DNA from 2 places in the Halomonas sp. ATBC28 genome. Region 1 is predicted to be linked to the other one. Evidence: predicted binding sites of a transcription regulator. Region 1 holds the regulator's gene; the other holds the start of a gene.

Region 1 (7,950 bases):
AGAGTTAGATGACTGTATTATCACCAAACAGGATGAGGCGGGACGTCTGGCTCCAGTGTTAGATATTATTATGCGTCACGGGATGCGCGTACTGTTTGGCTCTAATGGCCAGCAGGTGCCCGAAGATATGGCCCTTGCCGCCCCCGATGCGCTAGTGGATCAAGCGCTGAGTACCGCGACACCTCAGCGTGAACGGGTGCAAAGTGCCGATGCGCCGATGGGAATGCCGCGCTGGTCGCGGGATGTCCTGGGCCAAGGGCGTCGTTTGTCGTCGCTACTGGCGAGGTTGCGCCAACGCGTCACGGGGTTTGCGGAATTAGAAGAGATCTGGAACCTAGCTTCGCTGCCTAGTCGTTTGCAGGAAACACATTTGGATGCATTACTTGCCGGTTATCCAGCGGCAAAGACCACCTTAGGGATGGCGTGGTTTCCGCGGCGCAATGAGCGCGGCTGCGACTGGGCAATGCCGGACATTGGCCTGGACACGGATGGTGCCTGGCTGGCGCTACCCTGGCTGCAGCATCGCCACGCCGCAGGGTGGCAGCCACGCTTAGCCGCTCTGTCGGCATCGAGCGGCGTTGCGGTGCACTTACTACCGCGCTTCCCTGAACCGGATGCACTAGCGTGGCTGGAAGCCGAGCACTTGACCTGGGTCAGCCAAGTGGCCCCCAGTCATCGGTTACGCTTTCACCACGAACGTCAATCTATCCGCCAGCTATTTAGTGACAGTGTGCTAACGCACCATGTGGGCGTGCGTTTTCGTGGCCAATCGGTGCAACTGTGGACTGCCTACGCCGAAGTCGAGGACGCCAGCGGCACGGCGCTACTCGCCTGGTTCGGTGAAGTTCGCGATCCGGAAAGCGCCAAAGTAGTGGCGCGCCGCTACTGGCTTACCCCCGCTCGGCTAGGAGCAGAGGTGCTCTCACTGCTGTTAACCCAGCTGCAAAGCGAAGGCTTGGCCGCCTTGACGCGTCGCGCGTGGCAGCAGTTAAAAGAGGCCGATAGCGGGGATCTAAATGCTGAAGTTCGCCTATTGATGGCCAGCGGTGTGGCATCGGTCGCCGGGCATCTCGATGTTGCTGATGATGAGGAGGCGCAGACGCTGCGTGGCGATCTGCTCAACCTATTAGGCAACAGCCGTCGCCGCCGCGATACCGGCATGCTTGATGCACTGGTCTACGCCTTTATGGCACGAGATGCGATTCGTCAAATGGGCAGTGTTAGTCGAGAGGGCGTGGCGTGAGCGAACAGGATCAAGCATCGGGTCTACGCAAGTGGGCAAACCTGCAGCGCCAACAGCAGCAAGCTGAGGGTACAGTTGATGTTGCGGCGGCAGAACACGTGCCGGAATCTGAACAGCCTAGCTCTCTGTTAAAGCCGACAACTGCAGCGGTGGAAGAGCCAGCAACGGTGGTAGCGCACCGGCCCAAAATTCCGCTTATTGTGGTCGGACTACCGGGTAGTGGTGCAGCCCAGGTGAACAAGGTTAAAGCACGATTAGGGCAGTGGTCGACGTTAGGTCGAAGCTGGGCCGGTGATCCTGAGGATTGGGATATTCATATCGTCATGGCCGAAACGGCCGACCTAGCCCAACTTTGCGATCAATACAGCCGTTGGGCACTGTGGATCAGTAGCGATGCCGATACCTTTGCTTCCATGTTCCGTACCTTGCGTCAACTACATGAGCGTGGCGGGCCGCGCCGTTTGCTGGCGCTCCACGAGCCGCACTTGCCGCGTCAAGGGTTGCTCAATAACTTGCGTGAGGCAGCTGATTACTACTTAAATATGGAGCTGTTGGTACTTGCACGATGAGCGCACTCTGCCGAGGAGACCAAGCATGCTAAGCTGGCTATTAAGAGGGAGACTGCTACTGAGCCCAGTACTGCTGACAGGGTGTCTACTAGCAGGGGTAACGGGAAACGCCCAGGCGACACCCGGTAGCTGGAGCAGCCAGATACCAGGTCTGATGGTAGCGATGAGTGATCGGTCAAGCGCTAGCCAAAACGCTACCCCACCTGCTGCTGCTAACAATGTGGAGTCAGCACAGCTCGGGCGTATTCATTGGCAGTTTCAATATCCCCCTGGTGCGTTATTAAACGCTTGGCTGTGCCATCCTGAGCAGTGCGTTGCGTTAGCTGGCATGCGGGGGACTACCACTGCCCTGGCGGGGTTTGCCGCGGATGCGCCGTTGCATTTTCGCTTCGCTTTACGTCCGGGGCAGCGGCCTGTTCGTGTCCAGGGGCTGCAAATGATTGTGAACTATCAGTGAAGGCTGGATAGACGCGAGGCGAGAGGATGTACACAGCACAAGGCAGGATCAAACAGAGTGAGCTGTTGACGCAATACATGCCACTGGTACGACGTCAGGCCTTGACGCTTCAGGTCCGTTTGCCAGCCAGTATTGAGCTCGACGACCTTATTCAAGCCGGGATGGTAGGGCTGCTGGAAGCGCTGGGGCGCTTCGATGCCACCCAGGGGGCAACGTTCGCGACGTTTGCCAGTCAGCGTATTCGCGGTGCAATGATGGATGAATTACGTACCCGCGACTGGTTGCCCCGCAGCGTGCGCCGCTCAGCGCGAGCGGTTGACAGTGCCGTTCGTCAATTAGAGCAACAGCTCGGACGGGCACCAGAAGAGAACGAAATCGCCCAACACCTTGAAATGCCGTTGAGTGAGTATCAGCAGCTCCTCAACGACACCAACAGTGGTCAACTGTTGCCGTTTGAAGAGCTGGTGGCCGACGGTGGCGAGCCTAGCAATAATGAATTGGCTAATTCACCGTTCGAGCAGTTGCTAGACGGCCAGCAACGACAAACGTTGATTGAGGCAATTGAAGCGCTGCCAGAGCGTGAAAAGCTGCTAATGGCGCTGTACTACCAAGAAGAACTCAACCTTAAGGAAGTAGGGGCTGTGTTGGGCGTCACGGAGTCACGCGTTTCACAACTGCACAGCCAAGCCGTCAGCCGCTTACGCGCGCGTTTACACGACTCGGCATAACACCTCTTTTTACTCACTTGTGACCGGCAAGGAGCCGTGGATGAACCCTTCGACGCTGATAGGCATATTTGCCAGCATACTACTGTTGGTGAGCGTGCTGTTTTTCACCGCAGAGTCCCCTGAAAGTTTTATCAATTTGCCGGGTTTGGCCATTGTGGTGACCGGTACCCTAGCGGCAACCTTTATCAGCTATCCGCTGAAAGAGGTGCTCCGCGTCGTACGGTTGGTGGGCTTGGTATTCCGGCGCGAAAATACCTATATGCGTGACGATATCCGCGAATTGGTGGATATGTCGCGACTCTGGTTTAAGGGCGATGTACGTGCGGTCGAGCGCGAGTTGGAGCATACCCGAAACCCGTTTTTGCGTACCGGGATCCAACTGGTCATTGCCAACACCAAAGAGGATGAAATTTTTGACATGCTGCGTTGGCGCATTGCCCGTCTTAAAGCGCGTGAGCATGCCGAGGCACAAATATTCCGTACCATGGCCACCTACGCACCCGCATTTGGCATGATCGGCACCCTGGTGGGGCTGGTCAATATGCTGGAAGTCATGGACGCAGGCGACCTGCAGGTGATCGGCCCGCGCATGGCGGTGGCCCTGCTCACCACCTTCTACGGCATTTTACTCGCCAACTTGGTGTTTAAGCCGATTGCGGTGAAACTCGAGCGCCGCACCGAAGAGCGGCTGATTACCATGAACATGGTGCTGGAAGGTATTTCGCTGATTACCAAGCGCCGCCTGCCGTCGTTTATTGAAGAGACCCTCAACTCGTTTGTAGCTAACTATCACGATGAGATCCGTGATAACAGCGTCAAACCAAGGCCTGATTCGTCGGTTAGTGCGGCGGCGAAGGGGTAGGCCAGATGCTTGACCGTGATACGCGCCACGCACTGGAAATGACGCCGTCGCCAGGCGATGGTGACGAGGGTTGGCTAACCAGCTATTTGGATGTGCTGACGCTGCTAATCACGCTCTTTGTGCTGCTGCTTTCACTGACACCGCCGGGAGGCGGTGAGGCGGCTGATACTGCTTTCATGCGCTCGGCTAGCGCTGTATCATCATTGCCGCTGGCGTCTCTAGCCACTGGTATTCAGCCCCGCCATTCAGGGGTTCAGCCGCAGTTTGATGGGCTCGACATCCCCGGTGTCAGTGTTTCGCAAGGGAGTGAAGGGGTCACGTTACGTATTGATACCAGCCTTTTATTTCCCAGCGGTCAAGCTGTACTGACTTCCCGTGGGCAAGAGGTGGTAGAAAGCCTTATCGATGTGCTGACCCGTTTTGACGGTCAGATTTCGGTAGAAGGCCACACCGACAGCGTGCCTATTTCAACGGCCCGCTTCCCCTCTAATTGGGAGCTTTCATCAGCGCGGGCTATCGCTGTGGTGAGGCATTTAGAGCGCCAAGGATTCAATATCTCTCGTATGCGGGCCGTCGGTTATGCCGACACCCAACCCATGGAACCGAACGCAACGGCGGAGGGCCGAGCTGCCAACCGTCGCGTAGAGTTGTTGCTAAGGCAGCAGGTCGAGGGTGAATAGATTGCGAGGCCACGTTTGTGTCCATGTACCACCCGCGGTTGCAGTCGTTTGGAGCTCTGCTGGTTTTAGATGCCGATTGTCGCCGCATTCAAGCCAGTAGCACCAACTTAACCCGCTTGACCGGTATTGAGCGCCCTGAAAATGGGCCGCACACTCTTGCCTATGTGTTAGGAAAACGGCTAAGCCAGCGGGTGCGCCGCGAGTTGCAGGGGCAGCAGAAACTCTCCGGCCCGCTGGTGTTTATTCGTTCCAAGCATAGCAACATGCGTTTTCAGCTCTATGCTTACCGAGCAGGTGGGAAGGTCATCGTCGAGATTGAGCCACTCGACCCCCAAGGTAAGCGCCGCCTGCTTGGCACAGTCAATGAGCGGCTGATGCATTTAGCCGACGCAACCCACCAGGAAGAGCTGCTCGACTGCTTGGTTAACGCTATTCAACAGCTCACCGGCCATGATCGCGTCACCGTGTGCCATTTCGACAGTGATTGGCATGGTTTAATGGTTGCCGAAGCGCTGGGCAACCAGCTGCCCTCGCTGTTGGGTCAGCGCTTCCCCTCAAGCGACTTCCCTGTCGCCTTACGCAAAAGTTACCAACATTACCCCGTTCGGTTAATTGAAGACGTCGATGCGCCGCCTGAAACGCTGACTCCCGCCTACTCGGGAGTGAGCCTTAGCGGCAGCTTTTTACGCGCCCCTGCCCCTGAGCGGCAGCGATATTTAAATCGCCTGGGGGTGCGTGGGTCATTCAGTTTGGCCATGCAGGGGGATACTGGCTTATGGGGTCTAGTGTTTTGCCATTCGCCAGCACCGCACTCGGTTGAACCCCCCGTGCGTGATGCCGTTCGCACCCTCGTGCAAATGGCCACCCAGCGCATGCTGTTGCTACGGGCGCGTCAAGAAGCCCGCTACCTACAACGGGTTCAGGATAGCCTCGTGCTCAGTGCGCGAGCGCGCAGCGAGCCGCAAAGTCCCCAACAGTTACTTCATGAGCAGGCGGCTATCTGGATGAAGCTGTTTCGCGCCCATGGCGTGGTGCTGTGGGTGAATGGTGGCGCTTATCAAGCGGGTGTGACGCCGACTCCAGAAGCGATAAGCCAGTTTGTGCTGCGCCTGGAAAGAACTCATGTACATAGCGGCCCTTGGTGCACGCGCGAAATCGGCAAAGAGACGTTAACCGCTTCGCTAGCCATGCCCGAGCAGTGTGGGGCTCTAGCAGTGCCGCTGCCAATGAGTTCGACCCAGCGCGCCTGGCTGATTTTTTTTCGCCCCGAGCAGGTGGAAACGCTGTATTGGGCGATGCAGCCTACAACCAACCCTAAACCGGCCGTGATATTGGCTCCATCGGTTGCTTGGTCTGAAGAGGTAGTCGGCAGAAGTGAAGCGTGGCTGCGGGTAGAGCGCTTAGCGGCGGTAGACTTGGGGGAAGACCTGACGCTGGCGATTTCTGCCTATGAAATTAGCTCACTGAATATGCACCTGGAGCACGAACGCAAAGCCCTTGCCGAAGCCAACCAACGTCTTGAGCAATTAGCCCATTTCGATCCTCTAACCAAGGTGTGGAACCGTTACCGCATCGAAGAAGCGATCAATGCAGAGCTGGTGGCTGCCAGGCGCTATGCGGCCGCTTTTGCCTTGCTACTGTTCGATGTGGATAACTTTAAGCAGATCAACGATGCTCACGGCCATAGCGTGGGTGACGATGTGCTGGTGGCCCTGGCGCGCTTAGTGGAAAGCTCGCTGCGTGGCTGCGACCACCTGGGCCGTTGGGGAGGCGAAGAGTTTATTGTGCTGGCGACTCATTCCGATGTTGATGCCGCCACTGGCCTGGCTGAGCGGCTGCGCTCGCTGGTAGAAGAGCTGCGTATAGAGGGCGTTGAGCAAACGGTTACAGTGAGTATCGGTGTCGCCGTTTGGCAGCCGGGTGACAGCTGTAAAACCCTTATCTCCCGGGCTGATGACGCCATGTACCGCGCTAAGCATGGCGGACGCAACCGCGTTGAAATGGCGCTTGAGCCTGTGGTGCTGATTTAAGCAAACCTTTAGGTGCCACTACCTTCACACTGGGTGAGCATCCGGTTGATCGCCGCATCGGCGCCTTTTAGGCTAAAGGTCATATACCACGGCTCGCGCTCGTCCTGGTCGAAGCCGAGAAATAGCTGCTCCCCCTGGCGCATGTCGGCCATCAGTGATGCCAAGTCACTTAAATAAAAGTGAGCATAAAACCCGTCATCGCCGCGCTCAGTGATAAATTCCGCCATGGTGTCGATAACGGGCCGCTCATCGATGCGCAGCCGAGTGGGCACCAGGTTTACTGTACGGCTCTCTCCCTGCTGCTGCTCAAGGGTGACGCGCATCTCCAGCCAGGGTAAATCGCAAACGCCCGAGGTGGCATTCAAGCTCAGCGTCGCATCCGAGTAGCTGTGGGTTTCTACCGCCCGATAGTGGCGTTCGCCCCCCAGTGAGAGCGTCATTGACTGCCAATGGTCGTGGGTGGCCACATCGTCAGTATTGAAGGTGGTCGCGTTAGCGACGGGCGTAGCGACCATCCACATGGTCGCTATCGCCACAACGGTAAACGTGAGCGTGCAAAGATACTGGGATGGAGAGCGCAGGAAGTGAGTTGCGGACATGATCAAAGCCATTTAACCCAAAACCCCAGTCTATATCGTGTTTGGGATTGGCAAAATAGTAACGCGCTGATTTTCCTATATATGGTAGAAAAAATTAAAAAAAGTGCCTCATATGGTGGGAGGTCACGTCTATACTTCACTTCGATGCTACGTATAATCGCCCTATTTGAGCGCTATAATTCACCCTCGCTGTGAAGGAGTTTTGCGACATGAGCACCGCTGCCAAGGCTATGAAGACCTCTAACGATGTCCCTATGCAGGCCCCCTCGCGGGAAATATGGGACGCCAAATACCGTCTTAAGGATCGTCATAGCCAACCCGTTGATCAGGACGTTGGTGCTACGTTTGAACGGGTTGCTCGTGCCCTGGCAGCGGTGGAGGGAGATAAAGCGGAAGAGTGGTTGCCCAAATTTCGCTGGGCGTTGGAAAACGGCGCCATTCCTGCCGGTCGTATTCTCTCCAACGCGGGGGCTGAGGCCTACAAGCCTGCGGTGAGCCTGATTAACTGCACTGTCTCCCGCACCATTCGTGACTCCATGCGCGATATCCTCGACTCAGTGGTTGATGCGGGTATGACGCTGAAATCCGGGGCGGGTATCGGCTACGACTTCTCGACGCTGCGTCATAAGGGCGCGTTCGTATTCGGCGCTGGCGCGGGCACCAACGGCCCACTGGCGTTTATGGATATCTACGACAAGATGTGCTTCACCGTCGCCTCTGCTGGTGGTCGGCGTGGTGCTCAGATGGGTACTTTCGATGTGGGCCACCCAGATGTGCGCGAG
Region 2 (7,950 bases), on a different contig from region 1:
AGTTTCAAACTGCTGCTGATGCGCTCAATGACAGTGCTCTTTACGAAAGTCTCTCCACTAATGTGGGCGGTTCAGCCATTACTGCCGCTGCTGATGCGGAAGCGCAGCCAGGCAGCTATAACGTTACCGTTGACACTCTAGCCACTCGCGGCACACTTGCTTCAGACGGGGTGACAGCCGCCGATGAGGCAATCACAGCTGGCCAAAAATTAACCCTGAACTTTGCTGATGGTTCCACTCAAGAGGTCGATATAGCGTCAGGCAGCACTCTGGAAGATATTCGCGATACAATTAACGCCACTGAAGGCGCTGGCGTGAACGCGACTATTGTTAATGATGGTACCAATTTCCGCCTTGCACTTAGTTCGAGCGAAACCGGCGCAGATGCCTCTATTGCTGATTTCAGTTTTGACGGTACTGCCCCGTTTACTGCCGATACCGCTAATACGCTGCAAAGTGGTACTGACGCAGCGCTTACCGTTAACGGCATTGATATCACCAGCTCCACTAATCAGGTTGAAGGCGCTATCCAGGGCGTAACGCTGAACCTTCAAGAAGAGGGCGAGAGTACTGTTAAAGTAGAGCAGGATACGCTGAAGGTTCGCGAAGCAGTAACGGGTTTTGTAAATGCTTACAACGATCTTAAAGACAAAATTGGCGATCTAACCAGTTTCAATGCCGATACTAGCGAGGCGGGTGAGCTGTTGGGCGATAGCGTTGTACGCACTGTCGAATCGCGCTTGCGTAGCGTGTTGGGTGGGGCTGTTGAGGGCGAGGTCTCCATTCTCAGTGATATCGGCATTTCGCATAAGTACGATAGTGAGCTTGGGTATAGCAAGCTTGAAATCGACGGAGATAAACTAGACGATGCCATCACCAACAACCAAGAAGCACTTTCAACCTTCTTCGCAGGCGATACGGATGATGCGGGAATGGCGGGGCAAATTAATACCACTGTTGAGCAATTGCTTAGCTCCAATGGCCGAGTGGAAGGTGCAATTACTGGGGCGGAAAGTCTCAAAGCATCGCTTGTAGAGCAATATACCCGTATGGAACAATCAATTGAGCAAACGATTTCTCGTTATCGAGCCCAGTTTGGTCAGTTAGATGGCATGATTGCGCAAATGAACCAGACCAGTAGCTATCTTACGCAGCAGTTTGATGCCTTGGATGCACAGCTAGGCCGTGATTGATACCTAACCAACGGCTAGTGGCCATTACAAAACGCCTGCGCTATTGAAGCAGGCGTTTTTATTGATAAGTATAAAATAACTAAGTTAGCGGAAGAAAAGGCGCTAAAGCTGCCCTCTTTTTGGCCGATAAATCTATTACTAAAATTTTTGCGCTAGCTCTAAGTGGTAAGCGCACCCGATTGGTTTAGCCTTTTGCACTGAGGACCCCCTGCATGGCGACGATAACCTCCCTAGGCGTTGGTTCTGGTCTTGACTTGACCGGCCTGCTGGATCAACTACAAGAAGCAGAGCGTGGCAAGCTCGCTCCTATCACCCAGCAAAAAAAAGACCAGCAAGCCAAAATCTCCGCTTATGGTCAGTTACAGAGTTCACTGAACGCGTTTCAAGATTCAGTGGCAAAAATAAATGACCCTAAGCTCTACCAAAGCCTTTCCGCCAATGTGCGTGGTGATACGATTAAAGCCACTACCACGGCGGATGCGTTGCCGGGTAGTTACCGTGTAGAAGTCAGCCAACTGGCGACTTCAGGCACGATTGCTTCCGGTCGGGTAAACGAGAAAGATCAGATTCTCGACTTGCAAGGCGCTACTAAGCTCAAGCTTACCTTTGGCAGCGGTGACTCAGTGGATATTGCCATCGCTGCCGATAGCACGCTCAATAGCATCCGTGATGCAATCAACGCCGATAAAGCGTCAGGCGTAAATGCAACCATCATTAATGATGGTACAGGTTATCGGCTGGCACTAAGTTCTAAAGCCACTGGCGTGGAGGCCTCGATCGATAGTTTTAGCTTTGCAGATGGCGCAGATGTAGCCGTAACCGGCCCATTCGCTGAAGCAACAGAGATAGGTGCTAAGCGCCAGGGTCAAGATGCGGTGCTAACCGTTAATGGTATAGCGATTAGCAGTGCTAAGAACCAAATCGAAGGCGCTATTCAAGGTGTAACGCTCAACCTTGCTGAACTGAGTATCGCGGAAGGTGAAACGGCCTCCAGCACGGTAAACATCGAGCGAGATACACTAAAACAGCGTGAAGCGATTAACGGCTTTGTCAAAGCGTTTAATGACTTAAAAGGCACCATCGGCACATTGACAGCATTTAATGCCGAAAGTGACACCGTGGGTAAGCTATTAGGCGACAGCGCCGTGCGCACCATCGAGACACGCCTGCGTAGCGCACTGACCAGCGGTGAAGAAGGAGGCGAGTTATCCACCCTTAGCCAACTCGGTATTTCATTGCAGCGGGACGGTACGCTAAAAGTGGATGACGCTAAACTTAGTGATTTGGTAGCGAATAACCCTCAAGCGCTAAGCGCCTTCTTTGCCGGAGGTGCAAAGGAAGGGGGCTTAGCAGGTAAGCTAGGGGCATCTATTGAACAGATGCTGGGCGCTAATGGAGTTCTTAAAGGTGCTATTACCGGTGCAGAAAACCGGGTAAAAAGTCTGGACACCCGGTATGAGCGCATGGAGAAAAATATTGAAGGCACCATTGCCCGTTATCGCAGCCAGTTTAGTCAGTTGGATGTGATGGTTGCTCAAATGAACAGTATGAGCTCTTACCTCACCCAGCAATTTGATGCATTGGATGCTCAGCTAGGCCGTAAAAAGTAGGGCAATCTCAGCATATGTTGTTTAAATACGACAAAACAGCGCTCAGCGCTGTTTTGTCGTTGTGTGAGGCTACTTTAGCTCCGCGTTATTATTGCGAACGCTGTGAGGCAATCTCAAGCTTCCAGTTTTTGCTGGCCCAAGAATAAAAACTGCCACTATTCAGTTACCTACTTTTACATCTTTTTTTACGACTTCCCCTAAAGAATCCCCCTGTGGTGCCGTTAATTAATATAACGGCACACAAGGTGGCCGAAAGCGGGCCTCAGGGCCAGTGTCCAAAGCAAGGAGAATCACCCCATGTCAGTGATCAATACCAACATCACATCAATGATCGGCCAGCAAAATCTGAGCAAGTCCCAGAGCAGTTTGCAAACCTCTATGGAGCGTCTATCCTCAGGTTTACGCATTAACAGCGCTAAGGATGACGCAGCCGGCCAGGCCATCGCCAACAGAATGACTGCACAGATTACTGGTCTGGGTCAGGCTCAGCGTAACGCCAATGATGGTATTTCCATGGCGCAGACTGCTGAAGGCGGCTTGAACCAGATTAATGATAACCTGCAGCGTGTTCGTGAGCTGACAGTGCAGGCGCAGAATGGCACCAATAGTAAATCTGACCTTGATTCAATCCAGGGTGAAATCAATCAGCGCATGGAAGAGATCAACCGTATCTCTGACGAAACCGACTTCAACGGTACCAAGGTGTTGCAGGAAGATAACGCTCTGAAAATTCAAGTGGGCGCTAACGATGGCGAGCAAATTTCCATCAACCTTGAACAGATCAATGCCCAGACCTTGAACTTGAATGGCTTTAACGTAAACGATACTGGCACGAAAAACACGGAAGCCTCAATCCAGAATCTTCTGGCGAAAGGCTTCGCAGAAACTGCAACGCCGGGCGAGTATGAAAATACCACTTTCAATTCGGCCTCTTCAGTTGGCGATGTTTTTGCCAATATTGAAAATGGTGGTCAAGTGACAAATATTGCCACTAGCACAGTCTATGAATTTGATGAATCCTCTAATTCCTTCAGCTTTGATCAAGCGGATGTTGCACTAACAGGTTTTGACAGCGACTTGGGTCTGACACCAGGCGCTGGTGAAACCAATACCGTCACTGTTGAACTTGGCGGCGCTTCCACTCGGGTTAATATCTCCTCATCCGGCACACTTACCAATGCTGATACCGGTGAAAACCTGTACCTGACTGGTGCTACCGGGACTATGGATTTGAGTGAAACCAGTGCTGGCGGTAGCCAAGCGACAATCGATGATCTGGTTACTGAGCTGGGTGAAATCGCAACCGGTACAAGCACAGGCAGTATTACCACTTCAGACGGAACTGTTTACAAGCAAAGTACCACTGCTACTTCAGGTCTTATCGACACTGAAAATGAAGTTACTGACTTTGAGTCTCTACAGAACGCAGTAACCAATGACACAACAAATACCTACAGTGTGGATTTTGATGGGGACACTACTGGTACCACTGGCGATCAGTACTTTGTCAGTGCTGCTAATGTTGTAAGTGAAGGCCTTGTAACTGGTGGAGACGCGACTTATACCTCTGGTTTTGAGGGTGATTATTCACTAACCTCAGGAGCCACGGGAGCAACTGCGACCGTTTATGCCAACGACAATGGCAAAATCACTGATGGCGCTGCCAATGTGATTTTTGCCCAAGCAGACGGTTCTCTGACGCTTGACGAAGTTAGCAACGGCACAGCAACAGAAGATCCGCTGGCTGCACTTGATTCTGCCTTGGCACGCGTTGATACGCTGCGCTCTGACCTCGGTGCGATCCAGAACCGTTTCGAGTCTGCCATCACCAATCTGAGCACCAACGAGACTAACCTCTCTGCTGCCCGTTCGCGCATCGAAGATGCTGACTACGCAACAGAAGTAGCCAACATGACGCGCGCACAGATCCTGCAGCAGGCCGGTACTTCCGTATTGGCCCAGGCCAACCAAATTCCGCAGAACGTTCTTTCTCTGCTGGGTTAATTGGTTAGCTCCAAAGCTAATTGAGCGATATATAACGGGGCCGAAAGGCCCCGTTTTTATGCTTTGAGGGAGATATTGCAAGATGGCATGTTCGATTTGTGGATCAGGAAGTCATACGGCAAGGAATTGCCCAAAACCGTCACGCTGCTCTGGCTGTGGCCGAACCGGTCATAATGTACAAACATGCCCGGATGCTAGGCGGTGTAGTGTTTGCGGTAGCTATCAACATGATAAGCGGACTTGTCCAGATCGCTAAACTCGAAGTGCACGATGGTTGCTAAGTTAGCTGTGAATTTATAGGGAGGCGCTATGGGATTTTGGAACAAGTTTGGTGAGGTCAGCTACAAAACCGCAAAATTCCTTGGAAATACTGCTACGGTAGTCTCTAACGGTATTGAGCAAAAAGCCGGTGAGCTCAAAGAACTCAAGCAAGAATATGAGCAAAAACCTGATGAAGAGCTTGTAAAAATAATAAAAAGCAAAGGTTTTACGAGCAACTCAGAGAGCGAGAAGGGAGTTGCGCGGAGAGTATTAAGAGAAAGAGGCTATATGTCAGGTTCCTGAATGATTGCTTAAACCGGCTCGGTACGCAGTGAAGTAATCATGGGGGCCGGTCAAGCCAGAGATGACCACGTCGCTGCGCTCCTCGCCATGACACAGCACTGGATCTTGGGGAATAGGCAAACCCCTCGTCCGCTGAAGCGATTTCCTACCTGCTGATTAGCTAAGTCTGGCACCTATCATCCCATTGTTTGCTACTATCGAGCCACCTTTACACAGCGCCGGTAGCGCTCGCCCACAGGATTACTAGATGGCTCGCACGTCGAACAAATCACCGAACACCGCCCGCCAGCGTCGGCAAGCCGCTATGCCGCCTTCGCCGTTGGCGCAGCAGTCGCAACAACAGCTGGATAATATCCGTACGGCGCTGGCCCACGACCAAACCGAACTGGCCGTTACCTTGTTGGCAACGCTGCAACAGCAAGACCCGGCGAACCCGCAGGCGTTGTTACTGGCGGGCACGTTGCAGATGCAGCATGGCAAACCACAGGAAGCGCTTTCCTCGCTATTGAGTGCCTCGTATCAGTTACCCAATCACCCGGAAGTCCATGAGCGTCTGGCGCGTTTGCATGCACAGCTAGGGCACGACCGCGCCGCTTTAAGCGCAATGCACCGGTTGGTGGCGCTGCGCCCGAGTAACGCCCAAGGGCTGTTTCAGCTAGCCGCCATGTACCACGAGGCGGGTTACCCCACCCAGGGCGACCTGTGGGCGCGTCGCGCCTTGCTTAAGCGGCCGTTTATCGTTATCAACGCCGAGCGTGAAGAAAAACTGCGCGTGCTGGTGCTGCGTAATGCCGCCGCTTCCCAGTGGCGGTTTGATACTCAGCAGTTCCGCTATGCTTTGGTGCAAGGCCATCGCCACCTGCCCGGCGGGCTGGATGCCGCGCACATCACACGGGTCGAGCTGTTTGTAGATACGTTAGAAAATACGCCCGAGCTTTTACGCAAGCTACCGGCGGTGGATGTTGTGCTGAACATCATTGAAGACACAGACGCCAATCATACCGCGTTACGTATGGCATCGCATGTGGCGGATCGCCTGAAACGCCCGTTGATCCACAGCGCCGAGTTGGTGGATGAAGCAGATGGCACCGATCAACAAGCCGAGCTTGCGCATGAACGACTTTGCGAAAAAGCGGGGGTGGCGCCCTGGGCGTTTGAATTGCCCACGCCACCAAAAAAAGACATGGCACCGGAGACGCTCTTAACCCTGCACTTGGCGATAACCGGCACGGTTCAGGACGTAGGCTACCGACAGTGGCTGGCCGATGAGCTAACACAACGTGAGCTGGCAGGCTGGGTGCGTAACCTAGCCGATGGCAGTGTCGAAGCGGTGATTCACGGCACGCTTGAGCACTTACAACCGCTGTGCGATGCCGTCCCCAGCGGCCCAGAGAACGCCGACGTTACGGGACTGAATGTCACACCGTGGGAAGGCGCTACCCCTGAAGGCGTTGCCATTCTGGAAACCCTCTAATCGACCAGGTGCCCTGATGACGTCAGAGGAATATGAGCACGTTATCGATGAGCTGCAAACCGTCATCGATGAAACTCAAGCCACGCTTAAGCGCTTTGAGAAAACAGGCATGAACGATGGCATGCCGGGGGACTATGAAACGCTGCTGGCGATTTTGGATGATGCCGTGAAGCAGCAGCGCGAGTATACCCAGGCGATGCTTGATTGATCGTACGAAGCTAAAAAGCTGTTTACAGGGTAAGCACCGGCCTAGTAATCGTCTTTAGATAGAGCACAGTGCTGTGCGTGTTATGCTGAGGCATAGAATACCTGCTGCTTGAGGTTGCCATGTCCGCTGAAATACCCACCGCAAACCATCTCAAACTGCCGATTGGCGTTCAGGCTTTCGATAAGTTGCGCACAGGCGGTTATTATTATGTCGATAAAACGCCATTACTTCACCGGTTGGTTGAAGAAGGTGGTTACTTCTTCCTTTCCCGCCCGCGCCGTTTTGGAAAAAGCCTGTTGTTAGACACTCTGCGCTGCTTGTTTGAAGGCCGTGAGACGCTGTTTGAGGGGCTATATATTCACGATAAATGGGATTGGCAAGCTCAGCATCCGGTAATTCGTATTAGTTTTTCCGATGGCCATTTAGCCAGCCGTGAAGATTTGGATACTCATATTCGCTATCAACTTTCTCAGTATCGCGAACGCCTGGGGATTGTCAGCGAGCGCCCCGAGCTGATTGCTAATGACTTTTCGGATCTGATTCACCGTGCGCATCAGACGTTTGGACAGCGTGCAGTGGTACTGATCGATGAATACGATAAGCCCATTCTCGATAATATTTTAGTTCCCGAGCGAGCTCGCGAGCTGCGCGAAGGGCTGAAAAACTTCTACAGCGTGCTCAAAGACGCTGACCCGCACTTACGCTTTGTGCTGCTCACCGGAGTGTCTAAGTTCAGCAAGGTTAGCTTGTTTTCGGGGCTGAATAATCTTAACGACATTACGCTTGATGCGCCTTACGCGACGATTTGCGGCTATACCGATGAGGATGTCGATACGGTCTTTGCCCCAGAGCTGCCGGGGTTGGATCGTGCTCAAATCAAGCACTGGTATAACGGCT

The links. The regulator FliA, encoded in region 1, starts transcription of late flagellar genes. The targets are predictions, from matches to a motif close to CTAAAGTTNNNNNNNNNNCNGCCGATA.
Region 2: a site for FliA is predicted at 3,001-3,027, ahead of E0L35_RS01645 (flagellin). Genes of this name have one in related genera too.

Annotation. Positions count from the first base shown of each region.
Region 1 covers NZ_VCQL01000021.1:24,236-32,185, reverse strand. The annotation lists gene flhF (flagellar biosynthesis protein FlhF) at 1-1,243, shown strand, start outside; gene E0L35_RS20480 (hypothetical protein) at 1,240-1,812, shown strand; gene E0L35_RS20475 (flagellar protein FlhE) at 1,838-2,269, shown strand; gene E0L35_RS20470 (RNA polymerase sigma factor FliA) at 2,296-2,997, shown strand; gene E0L35_RS20465 (MotA/TolQ/ExbB proton channel family protein) at 3,038-3,859, shown strand; gene E0L35_RS20460 (OmpA family protein) at 3,865-4,539, shown strand; gene E0L35_RS20455 (sensor domain-containing diguanylate cyclase) at 4,557-6,569, shown strand; gene E0L35_RS20450 (hypothetical protein) at 6,578-7,180, opposite strand; gene E0L35_RS20445 (adenosylcobalamin-dependent ribonucleoside-diphosphate reductase) at 7,378-7,950, shown strand, end outside.
Region 2 covers NZ_VCQL01000001.1:368,905-376,854, forward strand. The annotation lists gene fliD (flagellar filament capping protein FliD) at 1-1,193, shown strand, start outside; gene fliD (flagellar filament capping protein FliD) at 1,406-2,803, shown strand; gene E0L35_RS01645 (flagellin) at 3,101-4,807, shown strand; gene E0L35_RS01655 (hypothetical protein) at 5,117-5,371, shown strand; gene E0L35_RS26430 (acylphosphatase) at 5,619-6,845, shown strand; gene E0L35_RS01665 (hypothetical protein) at 6,862-7,053, shown strand; gene E0L35_RS01670 (ATP-binding protein) at 7,173-7,950, shown strand, end outside.